2 regions of the Cupriavidus sp. Agwp_2 genome follow, and region 1 is predicted to be linked to the other one. Evidence: riboswitches for the same ligand, from Rfam matches in the RefSeq annotation. Region 1 holds a riboswitch; the other holds the start of a gene.
The links. A riboswitch is a leader RNA that binds a small molecule or an ion and turns the genes downstream of it on or off. The one in region 1 is predicted to bind glycine.
Positions count from the first base shown of each region.

Region 2: another riboswitch for glycine. It lies ahead of LPA45_RS24800 (D-amino acid dehydrogenase); the one in region 1 lies ahead of gcvT (glycine cleavage system aminomethyltransferase GcvT).

Region 1 is NZ_CP088083.1:3,640,977-3,652,740, forward strand. It holds gene LPA45_RS17115 (cytochrome c5 family protein) at 1-787, shown strand, start outside; gene hemN (oxygen-independent coproporphyrinogen III oxidase) at 855-2,336, opposite strand; gene LPA45_RS17125 (ABC transporter substrate-binding protein) at 2,565-3,653, shown strand; gene LPA45_RS17130 (sensor histidine kinase) at 3,639-4,766, opposite strand; gene LPA45_RS17135 (response regulator) at 4,772-5,527, opposite strand; gene LPA45_RS17140 (hypothetical protein) at 5,808-6,320, shown strand; gene LPA45_RS17145 (UvrD-helicase domain-containing protein) at 6,553-8,649, opposite strand; gene LPA45_RS17150 (glycine zipper 2TM domain-containing protein) at 8,921-9,148, shown strand; glycine riboswitch at 9,263-9,349, shown strand; glycine riboswitch at 9,371-9,495, shown strand; gene gcvT (glycine cleavage system aminomethyltransferase GcvT) at 9,590-10,717, shown strand; gene gcvH (glycine cleavage system protein GcvH) at 10,817-11,197, shown strand; gene gcvP (aminomethyl-transferring glycine dehydrogenase) at 11,271-11,764, shown strand, end outside.
Region 2 is NZ_CP088084.1:1,560,790-1,572,553, forward strand. It holds gene LPA45_RS24790 (sialidase family protein) at 1-1,013, opposite strand, end outside; gene LPA45_RS24795 (TonB-dependent receptor) at 1,046-3,331, opposite strand; glycine riboswitch at 3,585-3,686, shown strand; glycine riboswitch at 3,687-3,815, shown strand; gene LPA45_RS24800 (D-amino acid dehydrogenase) at 3,870-5,135, shown strand; gene LPA45_RS24805 (Zn-ribbon domain-containing OB-fold protein) at 5,357-5,755, opposite strand; gene LPA45_RS24810 (thiolase domain-containing protein) at 5,780-6,946, opposite strand; gene LPA45_RS24815 (MaoC family dehydratase) at 6,985-7,443, opposite strand; gene LPA45_RS24820 (LysR family transcriptional regulator) at 7,717-8,640, shown strand; gene LPA45_RS24825 (Lrp/AsnC family transcriptional regulator) at 8,649-9,167, opposite strand; gene mdeB (alpha-ketoglutarate dehydrogenase) at 9,341-11,764, shown strand, end outside.

The DNA of each region.
Region 1 (11,764 bases):
CCTGCTGGTCAACTTTGTCGGACACGGCTCTACGGAAAGTGCCGGCGCGGTCACAACCGCAGAAGCCGTCAACGACCGCATCAAGCCGGTCGCGTCGCTCGAAATCAAGGATCCCAACGCACCGCGCGTGTTCAAGACCGGCGAGCAGGTCTACAAGGAAATCTGCGCGGCCTGCCACGCCACCGGCGCGGCGGGTGCGCCCAAGTACGGTACTGCCGGCGACTGGACCGCGCGCATCGGCCAGGGCTTCAACGGCCTGATGAAGTCGGTAATGGCCGGCAAGGGCGCAATGCCGCCGCGCGCCGGCAGCACCCCTGACGACTACACCGATTACGAACTGGCCCGCGCCGTGGTCTACATGGCAGACGCCGGTGGCGCCAAGTTCCCCGAACCGCCGGCACCGGCTGCCGCTGCCCCGACGACCGCTGCGGCGCCGGACGCCGCTGCCGCCCCGGCTGCTGCCGCTGCACCTGCCCCGGCCGCACCCGCTGCTGCGGCTCCGGCAGCCGCTGCCGCGGCGCCAGCTGCGGCGCCCGCCGCTGCGTCGGCAGACGTCGGCAAGAAGGTCTATGACCAGGTCTGCGCCGCCTGCCACGCCGCCGGCGTGGCCGGTGCGCCCAAGTTTGGCGACAAGGCCGCCTGGGCACCGCGCCTGAAGGAAGGCATGGACGCAGTCCACAACTACGCACTGAAGGGCAAGGGCGTGATGCCGCCCAAGGGTGGTTACGCCGGCCCGGACGCCGACGTGATCGCCGCGTCGGACTACATGGCCAACGCCGCCAAGTAAGAGACAGCTGCGCTGCAAACAAAAACGCCCGCGAAATTCGCGGGCGTTTTTTTATGCCTGGCGGCGCTTACACGACGCGCGAGTAGCGGGCCCGCGGCACGAAGCGGATCGGTTGCGCGCCGTCGTTGGCGGCCTGGGGGGTATCGTGGCCCTCGGGCCCGGCGAGCGCGGCGCGGGCGGCATCGTCGCGCAGGTAGCGGTCGAACACCATCGCCACGCGCCGGACCAGCAGCCGGCCAAGCGGCGTGACCGTGATGCGGGCGGGCTCGATCTGCACCAGGCCGTCGACTGCCAGGGTGGCAAGTTCGGCCAGTTCCGGCGCGAAGTCGGCGCCGAAATCGATGCCGTGGCGCCGCTCCAGCGCCGGGATTTCCAGCACGCCGTTGCACATCAGCGCGCCGATCAGTTCGCGCCGCAGGTGATCGTCGGCCGTCATGGCCACGCCGCGCACCAGCGGCAGGCGGCCCTGGTCGAGCGCGCCATAGTACTCGTCCAGCGTCCGCGCGTTCTGCACGTAGCGCCCCGCCACCGCGCCGATCGCGGAGATGCCGAGGCCGAGCTGGTCGTAGCCGGCGTGCGTGGAATAGCCCTGGAAGTTGCGCTGCAGCCGGCCTTCGCGCTGCGCCACGGCGAGGTCGTCGTCGGGCAGCGCGAAGTGGTCCATGCCGATGTAGACGTAGCCCTCGGCGGTCAGGCGTTCGATGGTGGAAACCAGGATGTCGAGTTTCTCGCCCGCCGGCGGCAGCGCGCTTTCGTCGATGCGCCGCTGCGGCTTGAACACATGCGGCAGGTGCGCGTAGCTGTAAACCGATAGGCGGTCGGGCCGCAGCGCCAGCACCTGGTCGATGGTGCGGCCAAAGCGCGCGGCGGTCTGGTGCGGCAGGCCATAGATCAGGTCGAGGCTGACCGAGCGGAAGCCGAGCCGGCGCGCGGCGTCGATCACGGCACGGGTCTCTTCGTAGGACTGGATCCGGTGGATGGCCTGCTGCACCTCAGGATCGAAATCCTGCACGCCCAGGCTGACGCGGTTGAAGCCCAGCTCGGCCAGCAGCGCCATGCGCGCGTCATCGACCCGGCGCGGATCGATCTCGATCGAATGCTCGCCATCGGGCGGCAGTTCGAAATGCTGGTGCAGCAGCGCCATCACGCGGCGCATTTCGTCGGGATCCAGGAAGGTTGGCGTGCCGCCGCCCCAGTGCGACTGGAGCACGCGCCGGCGCGTACCGAGCCGCGCGGCGAGCAGCGCCATCTCGCGGCCCAGGTAGGTGACGTAGCGCGCGCTGCGGCCGTGGTCGCGCGTGATGATCTTGTTGCAGCCGCAGTAGTAGCAGATGTTCTCGCAGAACGGGATATGCAGGTACAGCGACAGCGGCGCGGGCGCATCGGCGCGGCACGCGGCCAGTGCGTCGTGGTACAGCGACAGATCCGGGCTGTTGTGGAAGCGGTCTGCGGTAGGGTAGGAGGTGTAGCGCGGGCCGTTGCCGTCGATGCGGCCGGCGAGTGCACGAAAGTCCGACAGCGCGCGGCGGTCGGGCGCAGGGGTAGTCATGGCAAGCGGATTCATGGGGGCGCGGGGGAACGGTATTTGACAGCCCATGCTAGGACCGCACGCGGCGCGTTGCGTTGACCGTGGTCAAGCGCAACGCTGGCCGGTGCGCGCAGCGTGGGCGCCGCACGTCACACGGCGGTCATACGTGGCGGATACGCTGCGCGCCGGCGCCACTTGCGCCCGCTTCCCTTCTGCGCCATGCCGATCCCGGATTCCCTGCCCAACCTTATGCCGTACCTACCGCTGCGCCGACGCCTGCTGGCGGCCGGTGCTGCCGCCCTGGCGCTGCCCGCTGCACCGCTGCTGGCCCAGTCCACGGCGCGCCGCACCGTGGTGGTCGGCCACCTGATCGACCGCGGCGGCGCGCAGGCCGATCTGGCGCGCGACTACCTGGCCGGCGCCAAGGTGCTGTTCGACGCGGCCAACGCCGCCAATGGCCAGGTACGCATCGTCCACGTGGTGCGTGACGCCGATCCCGATCCGCGCCGCGCGCTGGCGCAGGCCTTGGCGCTGGCCGACAGCGAACGCGCGGAACTGCTGTTCGGCGCCGGCGACCGCATCCTGCCGGCGCTGGCGTCATCGGCCGAGCTGGCCCGGCGCGGCGTGCAGATCGTCGCGCCGCTGTCGGGCCTGGCGCTGGCGGGGGACAACGTCTGGTTCACTCGCGCCGACTACCAGGCCGAACTCGACGCAGCGGTGCGCCAGCTGCGCAGCTATGGCCTGAGCGCGATCGCGCTGGCGGTGGCGCCCGACTTCGCCACGCAGTCGCTGGCCCGGCTGGAGGCGCAGACCGGCACCCGCGCGGTGCCGCTCGATCCCAGAGCCGATCCCGGCGGCGACGCCGCGGCACGGCGCATTGCCGCTGCCCGCCCCGGCGCCGTGATCGTTGCGGGCGATACGCTGGCTTATGCCGGACTGGGCCGCGCGCTGGCGGCACAGGGCTGGTATGGCTTCCTGGTCGGGCTGTCGTCGGTCAGCGCCACGGCTGCGCGCGAGATACTGGGCTCCGGCTACGCCGGCGGCATGGTGCTGACCCAGGTCGCGCCTGGTCCGCAGCAGGCCACGCTGCGCGTGGTCAGGGAACACGTGGCGCGCATGAAGCAATACCTGGACGAGCCGCCGTCGCCGGCGACGCTGGCCGGCTATATCGGTGCCGCATGGCTGGCTCGGGCGCTGGCGGGCATGCGCACCAGCGGCGCCCCGGAGCTGCGCCGCGCACTGCAGGGCCGTGTCGACGTGGGGGACTTTACGCTCGACTTCAGCCACGGGCAGCGCGGCTCGCAGTACGTCACGTTGGCAGTGTCAGGCGCGCGGTAGCGACAGGCGCGCGCGCAGGCCGCCTTCCGGGCGGTTGGACAGGATCAGCTCGCCGCCATGCCGTGCGGCGATGTCGGCGGCGATCGACAGGCCCATGCCGACCCCGCCGGTGGCGCGGCTGCGCGACGATTCGAGCCGGTAGAACGGCTCCATCACGCGTGCCAGCTGGTCTTCCGGGATGCCGGGGCCGTCGTCGCAGATATCGATCAGCACCCGTGCCGGGCTGTCGGTCAGCACGATGCTGGCCGCGCCGCCATAGCGCCGCGCATTCTCGACCAGGTTGACGACCGCGCGCCGCAGCTCGGACGGCCACGCCAGCAGTGGCTGCGCCTGGCCGCTGAGCGCGACCTCGTGGCCGGTATCGGCGGCGTCGTCCACCACCGCCTGCAGCAGCGCCAGCACGTCCACGCGCTGGCGCGGGCCGCTGGCTTCGTCGCGGTCACGCAGGTAATAGAGGGTGGCGTCGATCAGGCCGTTCATTTCGGCGAGATCCTGGCGCAGGCGGTAGCGCACCTCGCCCGCGTCGATGCGTTCGAGACGCAGGCTCATGCGCGTCAGCGGCGTGCGCAGGTCGTGCGAGACCGCGGCGAGGAAGCGCGATTGCTGGGCGAGTTGGGTGCGGATGCGCTGCTGCATGAGGTTCAGCGCCTGTGCGGCCGCCCGGGCTTCGGCGGGGCCGCCGGTCTCGTCCAGCGGCGGCGCGTGTACGTCCTGCGCCAGCCGCCCCGCGCCGCTGGCCAGCTGCTGCACCGGCCGCGCCAGCAGCCGTGCGCCGACCCATGCCGCCGCCACCATTGCCGCCACCTGGATCACCATGCCGAGGTGCGGCGGCCACGGCCAGCGCGGCGGCGGGCGATGCTGCGGAGCGCCCTGCCCTGCGGGTCGGCCTGGCGCGCCCTCGGGCGGTGGCCCCCGGTGCCAGGCTTCAGGCGGCGGCGGACCATCCGGCCCCCTCGGACCGTCACGCAGCGCGCGTTCCATGCCGGGCCGCGGAAACAGGTTTTCGATGACCGTCATGCCGAGCAGGTGGACGGCCAGCATGATCGTGGCCATCACCACGAACAGCCGCAGGAACATCGAGTCGTAGCGCGCCAGGCGCCCGTTGCCGGGCATCGGGCTCATCCTTCCAGCGTGGCGGTGAAGACGTAGCCTTCGCCGCGCACGGTGCGGATCAACGCGGGGTCGCGCGGGTCGTCGCGCAGTTTCTGGCGCAGCCGCGAGACCAGCAGGTCGATGCTGCGGTCGAACACGTCGAGCCCGCGCCCGCGCGCCTGGTTGATCAGCAGCTCGCGGTCAAGCACGCGGTTGGGCTGCTCGACAAAGGCCAGCAGCAGGCGGAATTCCGCATTGGACAGCGGCACCACCACCTCGTCCCGGTCGACCAGCTGGCGCAGCGTGGTGTTCAGGCGCCAGTCGCCGAAGCGCAACTCATGGCCCGAAGGCGGCGCCGCGCGGCGGCCATTGGCGCCCGGGCCGCCCGGGCCGGCATGGGCGCGGCTGCGGCGCAGCACGGTGTGGATGCGCGCCACCAGCTCGCGCATCTCGAACGGCTTGGTGACGTAGTCGTCGGCGCCGACCTCCAGCCCGACCACGCGGTCTGCCAGCTCGGCGCGCGCGGTCAGCATGATCACGGCAACGTTGGTCTGCGCGCGCAGTTCGCGGCACAGCGCCAGGCCATTCTCGCCGGGCAGCGACAGGTCGAGGATGACGAGGTCATAGGCCGTGGCGGCCATCGCCTGGCGCATCGCGGTGCCGTCCTCGACCCCGTCCGCATGCATGCCGAAGGTGGACAGGTACTCGGCCAGCATGGCGCGGATCTGGGGATCGTCGTCGACGATCAGCAGGCGGATGGGAAGCGGCGGGGTGAATTCCATAAGCGAAGATAACGGCATCTGACGGGCGACCGGACGATCGGACGATCGGACGATCAGACGATCGGGGCGACGTCGTGGCCGATGCCGGGGGCGTGCGGTGCCCCACTGTACCAGCGGAGGGTGGCGGCACTATGCCGGCTTTGTATCAGGCCTGATACGCAGCGTTGCCGGCAGGCCTGCCATGTACGCCATTGCAATACGGCGCAGACCAAGTGCTCAAGCATTGTGGCGCGGCCTTCCCTAGCATGGACCGGCATCGATACCACTACAGGAGAATTCCATGCCCGTCCTGCCCGTCCTCACCTCCCGGCTGCGCACCAGCCTGTCCGTCCTGGTGCTGTGCGGCGCCGCCCTGGTGGCCACGCCGGCCAGCGCCCTGCAAGCCGGCCCGGGGCGGCATGGCGCCATGCCGCCGCCCGCCCCTGTCCCGGCAACGCCCGAGCCGCTTGGCCTGAACCCGGCGCAGGCACGGCTATGGCAGGCCGCGCGGAGCGCAGCGGTGGAGGCGGAAGCGCATGCGCTGGAGCTGCGCGCCCGCTTCCTGCGCGAGACCGCCGACGCCGCGCCGGACGGCCCGCTGCGGCCGCGCGCCGAAGCCATGGACCGCCTGCACCACGCGCTCGAACAGGACCGCCGCGCAGTGCGCGAACGCTGGCTGGCGCTCGACGACAGCCTCGATTCCGGCCAGCGCCAGCGCCTGCGCGGCGCGCCCGATGCCGCGCGCTGGCTCGGCCTGCCGCCGGGACCGATGATGGCGCCGCCGCCGGGCGCACCGCAGGCGCCGGGGCACTGAGCGCCGCGCCAAAAAAATTGCCCCCGCACGCTTGCGCGGCGGGGGCCAATTACAGGGAAAAACCAGACGTGATGTCTGGAGCGGCAAGACCCGGGCAGGCCCTGCCGCCGCACAGCCGCACTACCGTACAGAGTGCAGGCGGCACAACCGTCATGCTAGGGACCGCGGCGCGCGCGGTCTTGTCGGCCTGGTAGGGTTTTGTATCGGGACTGTACGCGTACGATCGCCCGGCTCAGTCCGCGGCCGTCTTGCCGGGGCCGCCGAGCAGCGCCTTGAGCGCGCCGAGCCGGTCCTTGGGACTCATCGCCGGGGTTTCGTCCTTGGGTGCCGGCGCCTCCTCCAGCTTCATCTCGCCGATAAAGCGCGACGGCTGGCAGGAGTAGGTATCGCGCGCACGCTTGCGCTTCTTGCACCAGGTGATCTGCAGGCTGCGCTGCGCGCGCGTGATGCCAACATACATCAGCCGCCGCTCTTCCTCGATCTTCTCGTCGGTCATGTCGTCGTCTTCGCGGCAGTGGGGCAGGATGCCCTCTTCCACGCCGACCAGGAACACGTGCGGATATTCCAGCCCCTTGGAGGCGTGCAGCGTCGACAGCCGCACCGCATCGGGATCTTCCTCGCGACCTTCGAGCATGCTCATCAGCGCCACGGTCTGTGTCAGTTCGAGCAGGTTCTTGCCTTCGCTGCCGAAGCCGTCGGCGTTGTCGAAGCCCGTTGCTTCCTCGCCGTCGGCCGCTTCGGGCTTGGTGCCCTTGCGCTTGAGCCACTCCAGGAACTCGAGGGTATTGGTCCAGCGCGACTGTGCCTGCCGTTCGTCGAAGCTGTCGTACAGGTAGGCCTCGTAGTGGATGCCGGCCATCATGTCGTCTAGCACTTCGGTGGCCGGGTCCTTGGCCGCGCGGTCGGCCAGCCGCACCATCGATTCGCAGAACACCCGCAGCGGCTCCAGCTGGCGCGGCTGCAGCTTGCCTTCGATGCCGCCCATCATCGCCGCTTCGAACAGCGAGACCTTGGCCTGCCCGGCGAACGTGCCCAGCACTTCCAGCGTGGTGTTGCCAACGCCGCGGCGCGGCGTGGTGATCGCGCGGATGAAGGCGGGATCGTCGTCGGGGTTGGCGATCAGGCGCAGGTAGGCGCAGATGTCCTTGATCTCGGCCTTGTCGAAGAAGCTCTGGCCGCCCGACAGCACATAGGGGATGCGCTCGCGGCGCAGGATCTGCTCGAACAACCTCGCCTGATGGTTGCCGCGGTACAGGATGGCGTAGTCGCGGAACTGCGCGCGGCGCTCGAACTTGTGCGCGGACAGGCGGAACACCACCGACTCGGCCTCGTGCTCCTCGTCGTTCATCGGGTGGATGGCAATGGGGTCGCCCATGCCGTGCTCGCTCCACAGCTTCTTGTCGAACAGCTTGGGATTGTTGGCGATGACCGCGTTTGCCGCCTCGAGGATGCGCACCGTGGAGCGATAGTTCTGCTCCAGCTTGATGACCTTGAGGTTGGGGAAATCTGTCTGCAGCCCGCGCAGGTTATCCAGCGTGGCGCCGCGCCAGCCGTAGATGGCCTGGTCGTCGTCGCCCACCGCGGTAAAGGCCGGCGCGCGCAGGTGCGAGCCGCCCGCCAGCAGCTTGAGCAACTGGTACTGGCAGGCGTTGGTGTCCTGGTATTCGTCGACCAGGAAGTAGCGCAGCCGGTTCTGCCACTTGAGCTGTACCGCTTCATTGCGCGCGAACAGTTCCGCGGGCAGGCGGATCAGGTCGTCGAAGTCGACCGCCTGGTAGGCATGCAGCGTGGCGACGTAGTTGCGGTAGACCAGCGCGGCCTGGTGCTCGTCGGCATTGGCGGCCTGCGCGATGGCGGCCTCCGGATCGATCATGCCGTTTTTCCACAGCGAGATCGTGCTCTGCACGCCGCGAATCAGCTTCTTGTCGGTGGTGCCGAGCTGCTCCTGGATCAGGCCGAAGCAGTCGTCCGAATCCATGATCGAGAACTGTGGCTTCAGGCCGACGTGTTCCGCCTCCATGCGCAGGATCTGCACGCCCAGCGAGTGGAAGGTACAGACCGTCAGCTGCTTGAGCGGGATGCGCTTGCCTTCGCGCGTGGTCTTGCCTTCCATCAGCTTGCCGATGCGCTCCTGCATCTCCTTGGCGGCCTTGTTGGTGAAGGTGACGGCGGCGATATGGCGCGGCTCGAAGCCTTTGTCCTCGATCAGGTGCGCGATCTTCTGCGTGATGACGCGGGTCTTGCCGGAGCCCGCCCCGGCCAGCACCAGGCAGGGGCCGTCCAGGTAGCGGACGGCTTCGGATTGGGCGGAATTCAGGCCGTGGCTCATGTGAAAGGCGCTCGGGAAATGAAGCGGAATGGGGCGAATGAATGGGGCGTACGAGGCGCGCGCCATGGGCAGCACACGTGCCCGGCGGCAAAGCTTTCGATGCTAACACGCTGGGCCTGGCCGGTCAGTCAGCGCCTGCCGCATCGTCGGCCCTCGTTGTGTCACTGGCGTAACACTTCGTAAAGGCCGGAGCCAATGAACGTGCACCAGGCTCTAACTGTTATGTCCAGGCGTGTCTCGGACATGCAATATCCATCACTCGGAGCCAACAATGAAAACCCTGCAGACATTGACCAAAGTGACCCTGATCGGCGCGATGGTCGCGGCATTCGCCGGTTGCGCGGACATGACCCCGAAGCAACGCAACACCGCCATCGGCGCGGGTGCGGGCGCCGTGGGCGGCGCCGTCCTGACCGAGGGCAGCGCACTGGGTACGCTGGGCGGCGCGGCCGTGGGCGGCGTGATCGGTAATGTCGTGACCGACGACAAGAAAAAGTAAGCCTCTCGCCAGACCCGGCTTCACGCCCCTGGCGGCGGGGCGCAGGAACGGGTACAGCCGCCGGGCGGCCGTCCGGCTTGGTTTGACAAAGGCCGGGGCCTCCCGTACATTGCGCGCATCCGACCGGGAGAGCGCGCAGAACTGCGCCGCCGAAGGGGTATCACCCGAAAACTCTCAGGCACCACGGACCGTTCGGATCGGCATGCAACATGCACACGATGCATGCCGCACTCTGGAGAGCGGCACCCGCCATTCGTGGCGAGCGTGCCCACCGAAGGGGCGCGCGAGGATGGGGTTCAACGAATCCGCCTCGTAATCTCTCAGGTATCGAGGACAGAGGGGTCATCCGCCGCAGCGGATTGCTTGCCTATTGGCATGGCGATCGTTGCGGCGGATGACCCTTTTTTGTTTTCGCAACCCGACATTGCCCCCGAGGATTCCATGACGCTCCAGGCCACGCCCCTCAACGCCATCCACCGCGCCCTCGGCGCCCGCATGGTCGACTTCGGCGGCTGGGACATGCCGGTCAACTACGGCTCCCAGATCGAAGAGCACAACGCCGTGCGCACCGACGCCGGCATGTTCGACGTGTCGCATATGTGCGTGGTCGATCTCAACGGCCCCAATACCCGCACCTTCCTGCGCGGCCTGCTGGCCAACAACGTCGACAAGCTGCAGACGCCCGGCAAGGCGCTGTACTCGTGCATGCTGGACGAGAAAGGCGGTGTCATCGATGACCTGATCGTCTATTTCTTTGCCGAGGACCGTTTCCGCCTGGTGGTCAACGCCGGCACCGCGGTCGGCGATATCGACTGGATCCGCGCGCGCAATGACGCCACCGGCAGCGGCGTGACCATCACCCCGCGTCGTGAAGACGTCGCGCCCGCGGGCGTGCAGCCGCTGGCGATCGTCGCAGTCCAGGGCCCTGACGCCCGCGCCAAGGTGTGGAGCACGTTCCCGTCGACCCAACCTTCCGATGCGCTCAAGCCCTTCAACGCTGTCGTGGTCCAGGATCCCGCCCTGGGCGAGGTCATGGTCGCGCGCACCGGCTACACCGGCGAAGACGGTTTCGAGCTGGTGGTGCCGGCCGCAAGCGTCGCCGGCCTGTGGGAAAAGCTGAATGCCGCGGGCGTGCGCCCGGCCGGCCTGGGCGCGCGCGACACGCTACGCCTGGAAGCCGGCATGAACCTGTACGGCCAGGACATGGACATCAGCACCTCGCCGCTGGACGCCGGCCTGGCCTGGACTGTGGACCTGCAGAGCGAACGCGACTTCACCGGCAAGGGGGCGCTGGCCGCCGCCGGTTCTCGCCAGCAGTTCCTTGGCCTCATCCTGCGTGATAAAGGCGGCGTGCTGCGCGCCCACCAGAAGGTCATCACCCCCGCCGGTGACGGCGAAATCACTAGCGGCACCTTCAGCCCCTCACTGTCGCAATCGATCGCGTTCGCACGCCTGCCGCAAGGCGTGAATGTCGGCGACACGGTGCAGGTGGAGATCCGCGACCGCAAACTCAACGCGACTGTGGTTAAACTGCCGTTTGTGCGTAATGGCAAGGCACTCGTGAGCTAAGGGAAACACCCGCTCACCCAACGGTCGCCCTCGCCTGCCGGCAGCGTTGCCGGGCAGGCATCACCCAACAAGAAACAGATCTGAATCCGGAGAACCTTCATGAATTTCCCCGCCGACCTCAAATACACCGAATCGCATGAGTGGGTGCGCGTCGAAGCCGACGGCACGCTCACCATCGGCATCACCGACCACGCACAGGACGCATTGGGCGACATCGTCTTCCTGGAACTGCCCGAAGTGGGCAAGTCGGTCGGTGCCGGCGACGCGCTGGCAGTGGTCGAATCGGTGAAGGCCGCTTCCGACATCTATGCCCCGGTGGCCGGCGAAGTGATCGCCGTGAACGAGGCCGCCACGGCTGCGCCGGAAAGCGTCAACGCCAACGCCTTCGACGCCTGGCTGTTCAAGCTCAAGCCGGCCAACAGCGACGACGTCAACGGCCTGATGTCGGCCGACGCGTACAAGGCCAGCGTCGGCGCCTGATCGACACACAGCATTTGCAGCGCCGCGGCACGGCTGACCACCTGCCGCAGCGCTCCCCACGAGGTTCTTGCCAATGAACGCCCCGCTTCCCATGAACGCCGCCCAAGGTAACCGGCCCACGCTGGCCGAACTGGAGGCGCGCGACGCCTTCGCCGCCCGCCATATCGGCCCCGATACCGCCGAACAGCAGCACATGCTGAAGGTGCTCGGCTACGACAGCCGCGCCGCGCTGATCGACGCCGTGATCCCCGCCGCCATCCGCCGCCGCGACGGCATGCCGATGGGCGAGTTCACCGAGCCGCTGAACGAAGAAGCCGCGCTGGCCAGGCTGCGCGGCCTGGCGCGCAAGAACCGCGTGCTGAAGAGCTTTATCGGGCAGGGCTACTACAACACCGTCACGCCCGCGGTCGTGCTGCGCAATATCTTCGAGAACCCCGCCTGGTATACCGCCTACACGCCCTACCAGCCGGAAATCTCGCAGGGCCGCCTGGAAGCCATGCTGAACTTCCAGCAGATGGTCACCGACCTGACGGGCCTGGATATCGCCAACGCGTCGATGCTGGACGA
Region 2 (11,764 bases), on a different replicon from region 1:
ACCACGATCTGCTGGTCGTCGAGCGCGACGATATCGGCATGCTGCGCGCGCGGGTCATCCAGCGGACGCTGCGCCTGCAGCTTGCCGTCCTTGAAGCGGCCGACCGATACCGTCGGCTTGCCTGCCTTCACGTTGAACCACACCATATGCAGCGTGCCGTCCGGCGTCACCGCGGCGCCCGGGCCCTGGTGCGGGCAGGCGTCGATGCGCCAGTCATCGAAGGTAGCGCGCTGCATCGGCGTGGGCGTGCCGTCGGCGCCCAGCAGCGCCACCGCGTGGTCGCGCGCGTTGGGCGGGAACACATGGCGCCACAGCGCCAGCATCTTGCCGTCCGGCGTCGGCGCCAGCGCGATGCGGCAGCATTCGCAAGACTGGTCGGCGATCTTGTAGTCGCCCTGGAAGCTCTTGCCCTGGTCGGCCGAGACCGCGTAGTAGATCGCGGCGCCCGCATAGGGCTGCTTGCGCGCCTCGGCGGCGACCACGTCGCGCTTGTCGATCCAGCTGACGAAGACGCGGCCGGCCGGGTCCACCGCGACCGCGTCGAAGCGGTGCGCGATCTGGTCGCGGTTGGCATGCACCGTCAGTGGCGCGGCAAAGGTCTTGCCGCCGTCGGTCGAGCGCGCGAAGCGGATAAAGCCGGTCCACGGCTTGGGCAGCGGCTGGGTCCAGGTGATATAGATCTCGCCGTCGCGCCCCGCTGCTACCTTGGGCCGGCTGTCATGGTCGGCCGCAACCGGCTCGGGCACGCTGTTGACGTGCTGCGCCGGCCCGAAGCTGCGGCCCCGGTCGGTCGACGCGCGCACCGCCACGTGCTGGCCGTCCTTGTAGGCGATCCACAGGCGGCCATCGCGATCGAAGGCGGCGCCGGTGCCAAGTTCGCTCATTGCCTTCGGCGCCGGGCTTTGCGCACCGTGGCCGGCGTGGCCGCCATGAGACTGCGCCATCGCGGCGAACGCCATGCAGGCGATCACGCCGGCGGCAAGGAATCGGAAGCTGCGGTGCAGGCGCTGCATGGGCAGGGTCGGGGTCGGGCTGGTCACGGCACTCAGAAGGAAAGCTTGGCCTCGGCGTAGAACGTCCGGCCCGGGTAGGGGTGGTAGACGAAGTAACGCTGGTCGGTCAGGTTGTCGATGCCAAGCCCGAGACGCACGTTCTTGACGGGCTTGTACGTCACCTTGACGTCGAAGGTCAGGAAACTGCTGGTGCCGCCGAAGGTGTCGGGATTGACGTCGCTGTTGTCGAGCGTATTGTACTGCCGCCCCGAATAGGTCATTGCCAGCGTGCCCGCCCATGCCGGCGTGAAGCGGTAAGTGCCGACCAGGTTCGCGCGCCACTGCGGGATGCGATAGAAATACTTGCCCACCGATGCCGGGTTGTTGGCGTTCTCCAGCGTCTTGGAGTGGTTGTACGCGCCGCTGGCCGACAGGTCGAAGCCACTGAACAGCACGTCGCGCCCGTCGTAGGCCAGTTCGATGCCGCGCGTGCGCACGCGATCCACGTTCTGGAAGCTGGTGACCGTGGGGAACACCGTGGTGTTGGTCTGGCTGACCAGCGCATCGCGGATGTCGTCCTCGTACACCGACACGCGGAAGTACGAACGGTCGACCGTGCGCTCGAAGGTCAGGTCCTTCGAGAACGAGCGTTCCGGCTTCAGGTTGGGATCGTTGTTGATCAGCGAGGTGCCGGTGATACGGCCCTGGAACAGCTCGGCGACGGTCGGGTAGCGGTAGGCCTGGCCGAGCGACAGCCGGCCCAGCCAGTCCTGGCCGATGGCTTTTTCCAGCGCCAGCTTGGGCGACCAGTTGGACTCGCTGCGCACCGGGTATGCGACATTCACGCCCGGCTGGCTGCGGCTGCCGTCATAGGCGCGCCAGTGTTCCCAGCGCACGCCCGGGATCAGCTTCCAGTCCTCGGCGAAGTACCACGCGTCCTGCGCATACAGCGCCTGCGTCTCGGTCTTGCCGGCAAAGGCGTTGTTGAAGGCGGAGATGGTGCCCGCCTGCCAGTCCGAGGTGTTGTAGGTGGTGTTGCTGAGCCGGTAGTTGTCGTAGTGGTAGCCGAAGGTGACCCAGTGGCCGCCCTTGAGCTGCTGCGGGCGGTAGTCGGCCTTCAGGTCGAGCGTGCGCCAGCCGGTGCCGTCGCCATAGGTCACCGTGCCCGGGCCATTGCCCGCAGTACTGGCGGTGCGGCTGATGTCCTTGCTGACGTCGAACAATGACGCCACGCCGGAGAAGTTCCACCCGGTCTCGTTGCGCGTGCGCAGCGACAGGCCATACAGCCAGCGCGCGTCTTCGCCGTTGCTCGGCGCAAACGCGTTGGCGGGGATCACGTAGCGGAAGCCGCCGATATTGACCGGGCCGCTCGACACCACGTTGCCGTTGGCATCGCGCAGGTAGCTGGCGGTGGTGCTGGAGCGGTCCTGCTGCCAGTAGGCGGCAGTAAACTGCGCCTGCAACGTATTGGTGATGTCGTAGCCGAGCTTGACCTTGAGCTGGTCCTGCACGGTATGCGTGACGCCCTCGCTGTTGACGCCCATCACGGTGCGATCGGCGCCGGTCTGGTCCTGGTCGAAATAGGCGCCGGTGACCGGCTTGTCGGCCGAGCTGGCGCGCACGTTCGAACGCGCCGCGGTATAGAAGCTCAGCGGCTGGCTCTTGCTGTCCTGCCGATCGACGCTGACCAGCCACGAAAACGGTCCGACGCGGTCGCCTACGTAGGCGTTGGCGTGCACGCCGTTGAAATTGTCGTGCGTGCCATACAGGTTGAAGCGCTGCGTGAACAGCTGCACGCTGGCATCGCCTTCGAACTTCTCCGGCGTGCGCGTGCTGATCAGCACGGTCGCGCCCAGCGAGTTGCCGGGGTACAGCGCCGAATACGGGCCATACAGCACGTCTACGCGCTCGATCTCGGCGGCATTGACCAGCGACCAGCGCGGCGGGAAGGTGAAATCGGAGCCCAGCAGGTTGGACAGCAGCAGGCCGTCGGCATAGACCAGCCCGCGCGCCGACTGGCGCGAGCTGGTGCTGCGCACCGAGATGATCGAATTCATATCGCCGATGAAGCGCTTGCGCACGGCGAGGTTGGGCGCGTACTTGAGCGCGTCTTCGGTGTTGACGACGTTGAAGTCCGCCATGCGCGCGGCGCTGATGCCGTAGGCGGGCGATGGCGTATTGGGCGGCGTGGCGGGCGTTTCGCCGCGCTCGGTCCTGGCCGAGACCACGACTTCCTGCAACGGTTGCGGCGCGCTGACGGGTCCATCCGCCTGCGCGCCGGCGATGCCGGGGCCCATCAGCGCGGCCGAAGCGGCCAGCGCAATCCGATTTCTTGTCACTGAAATACCTTTTCTGTTCTTCTGGCTCGCCCGACCGGTGCGCCGTATCCGGCTCGTGGTACGGCGCACTTCCTCCGCGTAGCGAGTGCTGACATTCTAGGTGGCGGGATGGATTGCCGCAGTGCGACATAGCGCCGCGCCAGAACGGAAGTGACTCGACCGCCCATGCGGGGGCATCAAGTTCTATACGCGTTTACCCGCATACCCACATGCGGCCTTTGTCTCTAGATTTGCCCGGATTGGCGTTCGCGCCAACGTGATGCTGGGAGAGACTGATCCGGCGGCAGCCGCCGCGGACAGCGCCGAAGGAGCAACCGCCCCGGAAACTCTCAGGCAAAAGGACCGGTATCACGCGTCACAGCACTCTGAAGAATGCCGCCATCGTCAGCCGGCATACCGAAGGAGCAAGCGGCCCTCGCCACCGGTACTACCGGCACCCCGGTGACTGTCGTGAATCTCTCAGGTCAGGAACAGAGGGGGCGTCCGCTACGCATGTCGCGTACGGGCTCCAATCCCGACGTTTCTGGACTGCCAGATCATGAAGACAATCGCCGTCATCGGCGGTGGCATCACCGGTGTCACCACGGCCTACGCGCTCGCCCGGCGCGGATTCTCCGTCACCCTGTTCGAGCGGCACCGCTACGCCGCGATGGAAACCTCGTTCGCCAACGGCGGACAGCTGTCCGCCTCCAACGCCGAGGTCTGGACGCACTGGTCCACCATCATCAAGGGCCTGAAGTGGATGCTGCGCAGCGATGCGCCGCTGCTGGTGAACCCGCGCCCGAACTGGCACAAGCTGAGCTGGTTCGCCGGGTTCATTGCCTCGATCCCGCACTACCGACGCAACACCATCGAGACCGCGCGCCTGGCCATCGCGGCGCGCGAGCACCTGTTCGCGTGGGCGGCGCAGGAAGGCATCGACTTTGACCACAAGCGCGAAGGCATCCTGCATATCTACCGCGACAAGGCCGGTTTCGAGCATGCGGGCCGCGTCTCGGCGCTGCTGGCACAGGGCGGGCTGGAGCGCCGGGCGGTGACGCCGGCGGAAATGCGCGCGATCGAGCCGACGCTGGCCGGCACGTACTACGGCGGTTATTTCACCGAAAGCGATTCGACCGGCGATATCCACAAGTTCACCAGCGGCCTGGCCGCCGCCATCGAACGCATGGGCGTGCGCTGCCGCTACGGCGAGGACGTGCGCAATGTCACCACCGATGGCCGCAGCGCCCGCGTCACGGTTCAGGAAGGCGCGGAAAGCACCACCTCGACCTTCGATGGCGCGGTGATCTGCGCCGGTACCGTGAGCCGCGCGCTGGCCGCCGGGCTGGGCGACCGCGTCAACATCTATCCGGTCAAGGGCTATTCCATCACCGTCAACCTGGACGACGCCGCCAGCCGCGCCGCGGCGCCAACCGTCAGCCTGCTCGACGACGAGACCAAGCTGGTCACCAGCCGCCTCGGCGACGACCGCTTCCGCGTGGCCGGCACCGCTGAGTTCAACGGCTTCAACCGCGACATCCGCGCCGACCGCATCCGGCCGCTGGTGGAATGGGTGCAGCAGTGCTTCCCGGGCGTCAGCACGCGCAGCGTGGTGCCATGGGCGGGGCTGCGGCCGATGCTGCCCGACATGCTGCCGCGCGTGGGCCGCGGGCGGGCGCGCTGCATCTTCTACAACACCGGGCACGGGCACCTTGGCTGGACGTTGTCAGCGGTGACGGCGGATATGGTGGCCGGGGTGGTGGCGCAGGCGCTGCTTGAGCCGAAGATGCCGGGCGTGGGTTCGCTGGCAATTGCCAAGGCTTGAGATCGCGTGTTAAGCGCGTCGCTATTGCCAGCGCCGGCCCTCTCCCCCAGCCCCTCTCCCGCGAGCGGGAGAGGGGCCGGGAGAGGGAGAAAACCATCGCGGGCGAAGGCGTTCGAGCTTGCTACTACCCTCCGCATACGCTCCCCTCGCCTGCGGGAGAGGGGTGGGGGAGAGGGCGTAAGCCTTCACGGAGTGAAGCGCCACCGCCCGCCGTGAACTACTCAGGCCGGCGCAAACACCGGCACTGGCGCGCCGTCCACGCTGGGCGCGAACTTGACCTTCACCTTCTGCCCGATGCGGACCTCATCGAGATCGCAATCGACGATATGGGTCATCATGGTCACGCCCTCGTCGAGCTTCACATAGGCAATGCAGAACGGCTGCGGGCCAGCCTTGCGCGTGACGCTGTACGAGTAGATGGTGCCACGGCCGCTGGCGGTCTTCCAGACCGTATCGCCCATGCAGAACGGGCACAGCGTGCGCGGATACCAGTGCGTCTTGCCGCACGACTGGCAGTGCTTGACCAGCAGGCGGCCTTCGCGCGCGGCCTGCCAGAACTCGACGTTGTCGGGCTGTTCGTCCGGGGCCTTGTAGGCCATGGGAGTGTGTGGGGTCGTCATGTCAGTTGCTCCGGCGATCGTTCATTATTCGCGCTCGAGGATCAGGGTGGCGCTGCCGTGGCGCGAGCCCAGGTAGCCGCCGGTGCCTTGCGCCAGCGCCAGGTCGCAGTTCTTCACCTGCACCGCCGGATGCGCTTCGCCGCGCAACTGGCGCACCGCCTCGATCACCTTGGTGATGCCGCCGCGGTTGGCCGGGTGGTTGTTGCACAGGCCGCCGCCATCGGTATTGAACGGCAGCTTGCCGACGCCCGAGATCAGGTTGCCGTCGGCCACGAACTTGCCGCCCTCGCCCTTCTTGCAGAAGCCCAGGTCTTCCAGCTGCATCAGCACGGTGATGGTGAAGCTGTCGTAGATCGAGGCGTACTTGATGTCGGCCGGGGTCACGCCGGCTTCCGCGAATGCGGCCGCGCCGGAGAACTTCGCACCCGACCAGCTCAGGTCGACCTCGCCGCCCAGCTGGCCCTTGACGTATTCGCCGGCGCCGACGATCTTCACCTTCGGACGCTTGAGCGTCGCCGCGATCTCGGGCCGCGCCACGATCAGCGCGCCGCCGCCGTCCGACACCACGCAGCAGTCGAGCTTGTGCAGCGGGTCGGCGATCATCGGCGAGTTCAGCACGTCCTCCACCGTCACGACATCGCGCAGCATCGCATGCGGGTTGTACTGCGCGTGGTGCGACGCCGCCACCTTGACCCATGCCAGTTGCTCGGGCGTGGTGCCGTACTCGTACATATGGCGCATCGCGACCATCGCGTACAAGTTGACGGTGACGGGATTGAACGGCGCCTCGAACGGCGCGTCCGGCAGGTTGGCGCCCCAGTTGCGCGCCTGCGTGCCGGTCGAGCCTTCCGAGCGCGGCCGGCCGGCCAGCGTGATCAGCGCCACATTGCATTTGCCGGCTGCAATGGCCTGCGCCGCGTGCGAGACATGCACCAGGTAAGCAGAACCACCGGTGTCGGTGGAATCCACATGGCGCACCTTCAGGCCGAGGTAGTCGATCATGTTGGTGGCGCCCAGCCCCGGCGCATCGCCGGCGCAGAAATAGCCGTCCACGTCCGACAGCGACAGGCCGGCATCGGCCAGCGCGCCGCGCGCGGATTCCGCGTGCAGCTGCGCCACCGACTTGTCCGGCGCCTTGCGGGTCGGGTGCTCGTAGGCCCCGACGATATATGCCTTGCCTTTGATGCTCATGGGAGTCTCGTCTTGCTTGGGATTGATATTGGGTAAATTCAGAAGCGCATCTGCACCAGCCAGATCGCCACCATGGCCGGCCGCTCGCTGCCTTCGACCTGCATCTCTACTTTCCAGTGACAGCGCACTTCGCCGGGGCGGACATCGTCGAGCTGCTGCAGCGTGAACGCGCCGCGCACGCGCGCGCCGGCCGGCACCGGGCCGGTGAAGCGCAGCCGGTCGAAGCCATAGTTCAGCGCCAGCTTGCGGCCCGGGAAGGCAAAGCACTGCCCGAACGCCGCCGACACCATCGACAGGATCAGGAAGGCGTGCGCAACCGTGCAGCCGTACGGCGAATCCGCCGCGGCGCGCTCGGGGTCCACGTAGATCCACTGCCGGTCATGGGTCAGCTCGGCAAAGGTATCGATGGCGCCCTGCCCGATGGGGAAATACTCGCTCACCACGGCCGGCGCGGCGCAAAGCGCACGCAGGTCGTCGAGCGATGCAATGCTGTGCATGAGGCTCCTGTCGGTCCGGGTCTCGCTGGATGCGATCGGCGCGATCGACCCAAGCGGGCGGCTGTCTCCGTTTCGTTCTTGCTGCCGAATCTTGCTGCCGATCTTGCTGCCATAGCGCGGCTTGCGATTGAGTGTAGCGACGCCGCCGAAGCAGCGTCCAATATCGTTTCCCGCGCGATCGATAAGCAGCGTTTATCGACCCCCCCGGCGCGCGCGGTTGCCCGGCGGGCGCGGGGCGCACTAAGATGTGGCTCCCGCACCCCCGCTGACCCCATGGAACTGCGCCGCATCCGGCACTTCGTCGTGCTGGCCGAGACCCTTAATTTCCGCCGCGCGGCAGAACGCCTGCATATCGCCCAGCCCGCGCTGACAGTCTCGATCCAGAAGCTCGAGTCGGAACTCGACGCCACCCTGTTCGTGCGCGAGCCGCGCGGCGTCACGCTGACCGAGACCGGCCGCGCCGCGCTGGCCGAGGCCCGGCGCATCCTGTTCCATGCCGGCCAGTTCAGCGAACTGGTGCAGTCGGCCAGCAGTGGCATGGCCGGCACCTTGCGCGTCGGCTTTGTCGGCACCACTACGTCGCACCTGCTGCCGCGGCTGGTGACGCGCTTTCGCAATGAATACCCCGGCGTCGAGCTGGTGCTGCGCGAAGCCACCTCGACCCGCATCATGCAGTGGCTGGAGGACGAGGCCCTGGACGTGGGCCTGGTGCGCACGCCGTTGCTGACGCCGGGCAACACTGCGCTGGCGCTGCTGGAGCGCGACCGCTTTGTCGCCGCCCTGCCGCGCAGCCATCCGCTGGCGGGCAAGCCGTCACTGACGCTGGCCGACCTGGCGCAGGAGCGCTTTGTCATGTACGAGCAGGGCGAAGCCTCCGGCCTGCGCAGCGCCGCGCTGTCGGCATGCCAGATGGCGGGCTTCCAGCCGCGCGTCACGCAAGAGGCCACGCAGGTACAGACCGTGCTGGCGCTGGTGGAAAGCGGGCTGGGCGTGGCGCTGGTGCCGTCGATCATGCAGCGCTTCGCCAACGACCGCATGGTGATCCGCGACCTGGCCGGCTACCCGGATGGCGCCAGCATCGGACTCGCCCTCACCTGGCTGCCGGCGCACGACAGCCCGGTGGTACGGCATTTCCGTGAGGTGGCGTTGTCGGAGTTCGCGGTGGATGGCGCGGACGAGGGGCGTGACGCGCGCTAGCCTGCAGGCTACTCGCCCTCTTCTTCCGCCACGCTCAACGTCAATCCCCCCGCCGGCAGCGGCAGCGCCGTCCGGTACCGCACCTGCTTCAGCGCGAAGCTCGACCGGATATTGGACACGCCCGGGATCTTGGTCAGCTGCTCCAGGATAAAGCGCTCCAGGCTCTGCATGCTGGGCACGACCACGCGCAGCAGGTAGTCAGCGTCGCCGGTCATCAGGTAGCACTCCATCACCTCGGGTCGCTTGTCGATGGCCGCCTCGAAGCGGCGCAGCGCGTCTTCCACCTGCTTTTCCAGGCTGACCTGGATAAAGACGTTGATGCGCAGGCCCAGCGCCTCGGCATTCAGCAGCGTGACCTGCTGCTTGATCAGTCCCATTTTCTCCAGCGCCTTGACGCGGTTGAAGCAGGGCGTCGGCGACAGGTTCACGGCGCGCGCCAGCTCCGCATTGGTGATGCGGGCGTTCTGCTGCAGCTGGTTGAGGATGGCGATATCGATGCGATCGAGCCTGAGTGACGTTTCGTTCATGACGTAACAATTCCGGATTCATGCGGTTCTGGAGAATTTTTATACTGCGACAGCCCGTTCACGCAAGGTAATTCAGACACATTCTCTGCGGCTCAAGGGGTAATCTTGTTGGCATCGGCGGGCATTTCCCTGGCCTGCCACCACAGACATGGAAGACGGACAGGAGCGGTGCCATGACTAACCTGGCAAACGGTGTGCAATCGATGCTTGCGCTGCCCTCGGCCAACGAGGACAGCGATCCCCAGGAAACGCGCGAATGGCTGGACGCGCTCGAAGGCGTGCTGGCCCACGCCGGCAGCACGCGCGCCAGCTTCCTGCTGCAGCGCCTGGCCGCGCACGCCGCGGCGCAGGGCTTGCCGCCGCCCGCCGCCGGCCCGGGCGCCTATGTGAATACGATCCCGGTGCAGGCACAACCGCCCTACCCCGGCGACCTGGAAATCGAAGCCCGGCTGGGCGCCGCGCTGCGCTGGAACGCGCTGGCCATGGTGGTGCGCGCCAACCGCGCCTATGGCGAACTGGGCGGCCATATCGCCAGCTATGCCTCGGCGGCGGATCTGTTCGAAGTCGGTTTCAACCACTTCTTCCGCGCTGACGGCGCACAGGGTGACGCGCAAGGTGGGGACCTGGTCTATTTCCAGCCGCACTCGGCGCCTGGCGTCTATGCCCGCGCCTACCTGGAAGGGTTCCTCGACGAAACGCACCTGCAGCACTACCGGCGCGAGATCGACGGCCCGGGCCTGTGCTCCTACCCGCATCCCTGGCTGATGCCAGACTTCTGGCAGTTCCCGACCGGGTCGATGGGGATCGGCCCCATCAATTCGATCTACCAGGCGCGCTTCATGCGCTACCTGCAGAACCGCGGCCTGCAGCCGGTGTCCTCGCGCAAGGTCTGGGGCTTCTTCGGCGACGGCGAAATGGACGAGCCCGAGTCGATCGGGGCATTGTCGCTCGCCGCGCGCGAGCAGCTCGACAACCTGGTGTTCGTCATCAACTGCAACCTGCAGCGGCTCGACGGCCCGGTGCGCGGCAACGGCCGCATCGTCGATGAACTCGAAGCGCTGTTCGCCGGCGCCGGCTGGAACGTGATCAAGGTGCTGTGGGGCTCGGACTGGGATGAGCTGTTCGCCCGCGACCGCTCCGGCGCGCTGGTGCGTGCCTTCGCGCAGACCGTCGACGGCCAGTTCCAGACCTTCTCGGCCAACGACGGTGCCTATAACCGCGAGCACTTCTTCCAGCAGAACCCCGAGCTCGCCGCACTCGCCGCGCACCTGAGCAACGACGATATCGACCGCCTGCGCCGCGGCGGCCATGACCTGCGCAAGCTGCACGCCGCCTACGCGCGCGCCATGGGCCACCGCGGCCAGCCGACCGTGATCCTGGCGAAGACCATGAAGGGTTTTGGCATGGGCACGGCAGGCCAGGGGCGCATGACGACGCACCAGCAGAAAAAGCTGGAACTGGAGGACCTGAAGGCCTTCCGCGACCGCTTCCAGCTGCCGCTGTCGGACGACGACGTCGCCAACCTGCGCTTCTACAAACCCGCCGACGACAGCCCGGAGATGCGCTACCTGCACGCGCGCCGGGCCGCGCTCGGCGGCTACCTGCCGCGGCGCCGGCAGGCCGCCACGACCGCGCTCACGGTGCCGCCGTCCGGCCAGTGGGCCGGCTTCGCGCTGGCCGCGGACGGCAAGGAGATGTCGACCACCATGGCCGTGGTGCGCATGCTCGGCAGCCTGCTCAAGGACGCCGCGCTCGGGCCGCGCATCGTGCCGGTGGTCGCTGACGAGGCGCGCACCTTCGGCATGGCCAACCTGTTCCGGCAGGTCGGCATCTATTCGCCGCTGGGCCAGCGCTATGAGCCGGAAGACCTGGGTTCGATGCTGTACTACCGCGAATCCACCGGCGGGCAGATCCTGGAAGAAGGCATCTCCGAAGCCGGCGCGATCTCGTCATGGATCGCCGCGGCCACCGCGTACAGCGTGCACGACCTGCCGATGCTGCCGTTCTACATCTACTACTCGATGTTCGGCTTCCAGCGCATCGGCGACCTGATCTGGGCCGCTGCCGACCAGCGCGCCCGTGGCTTCCTGATCGGCGCCACCTCGGGCAAGACCACGCTCGGCGGCGAGGGGCTGCAGCACCAGGACGGCACCAGCCACCTGGCGGCGTCGACCATCCCCAACTGCCGCGCGTGGGATCCCGCCTTTGCCTATGAAGTGGCGGCGATCGTGGAGCACGGCATGCGCGAGATGGGCGAGCAGCAGCGCGACGTCTTCTACTACATCACCGTCGGCAACGAGAACTATGCGCAGCCGTCCATGCCGCAGGCGGCCGATGCCGTGCGCGACGGCATCCTGAAGGGCATGTATTCGCTCACGCCGGACCGGCGCGATGCCAGCCAGGTCAACCTGCTTGGCGCGGGCGCCATCCTGCCCGAGGTGATCGCCGCCGCGCGCCTGCTTGAAGACGACTGGGGCGTGGTGGCGCAGGTGTGGAGCGTGACCAGCTTTACCGAGCTGCAGCGCGACGCGATCGCCGTGGAACGCAGCAACCGCTTGAACGAAGAGCATGCCCGCTCGTATGTCGAAACGCTGCTG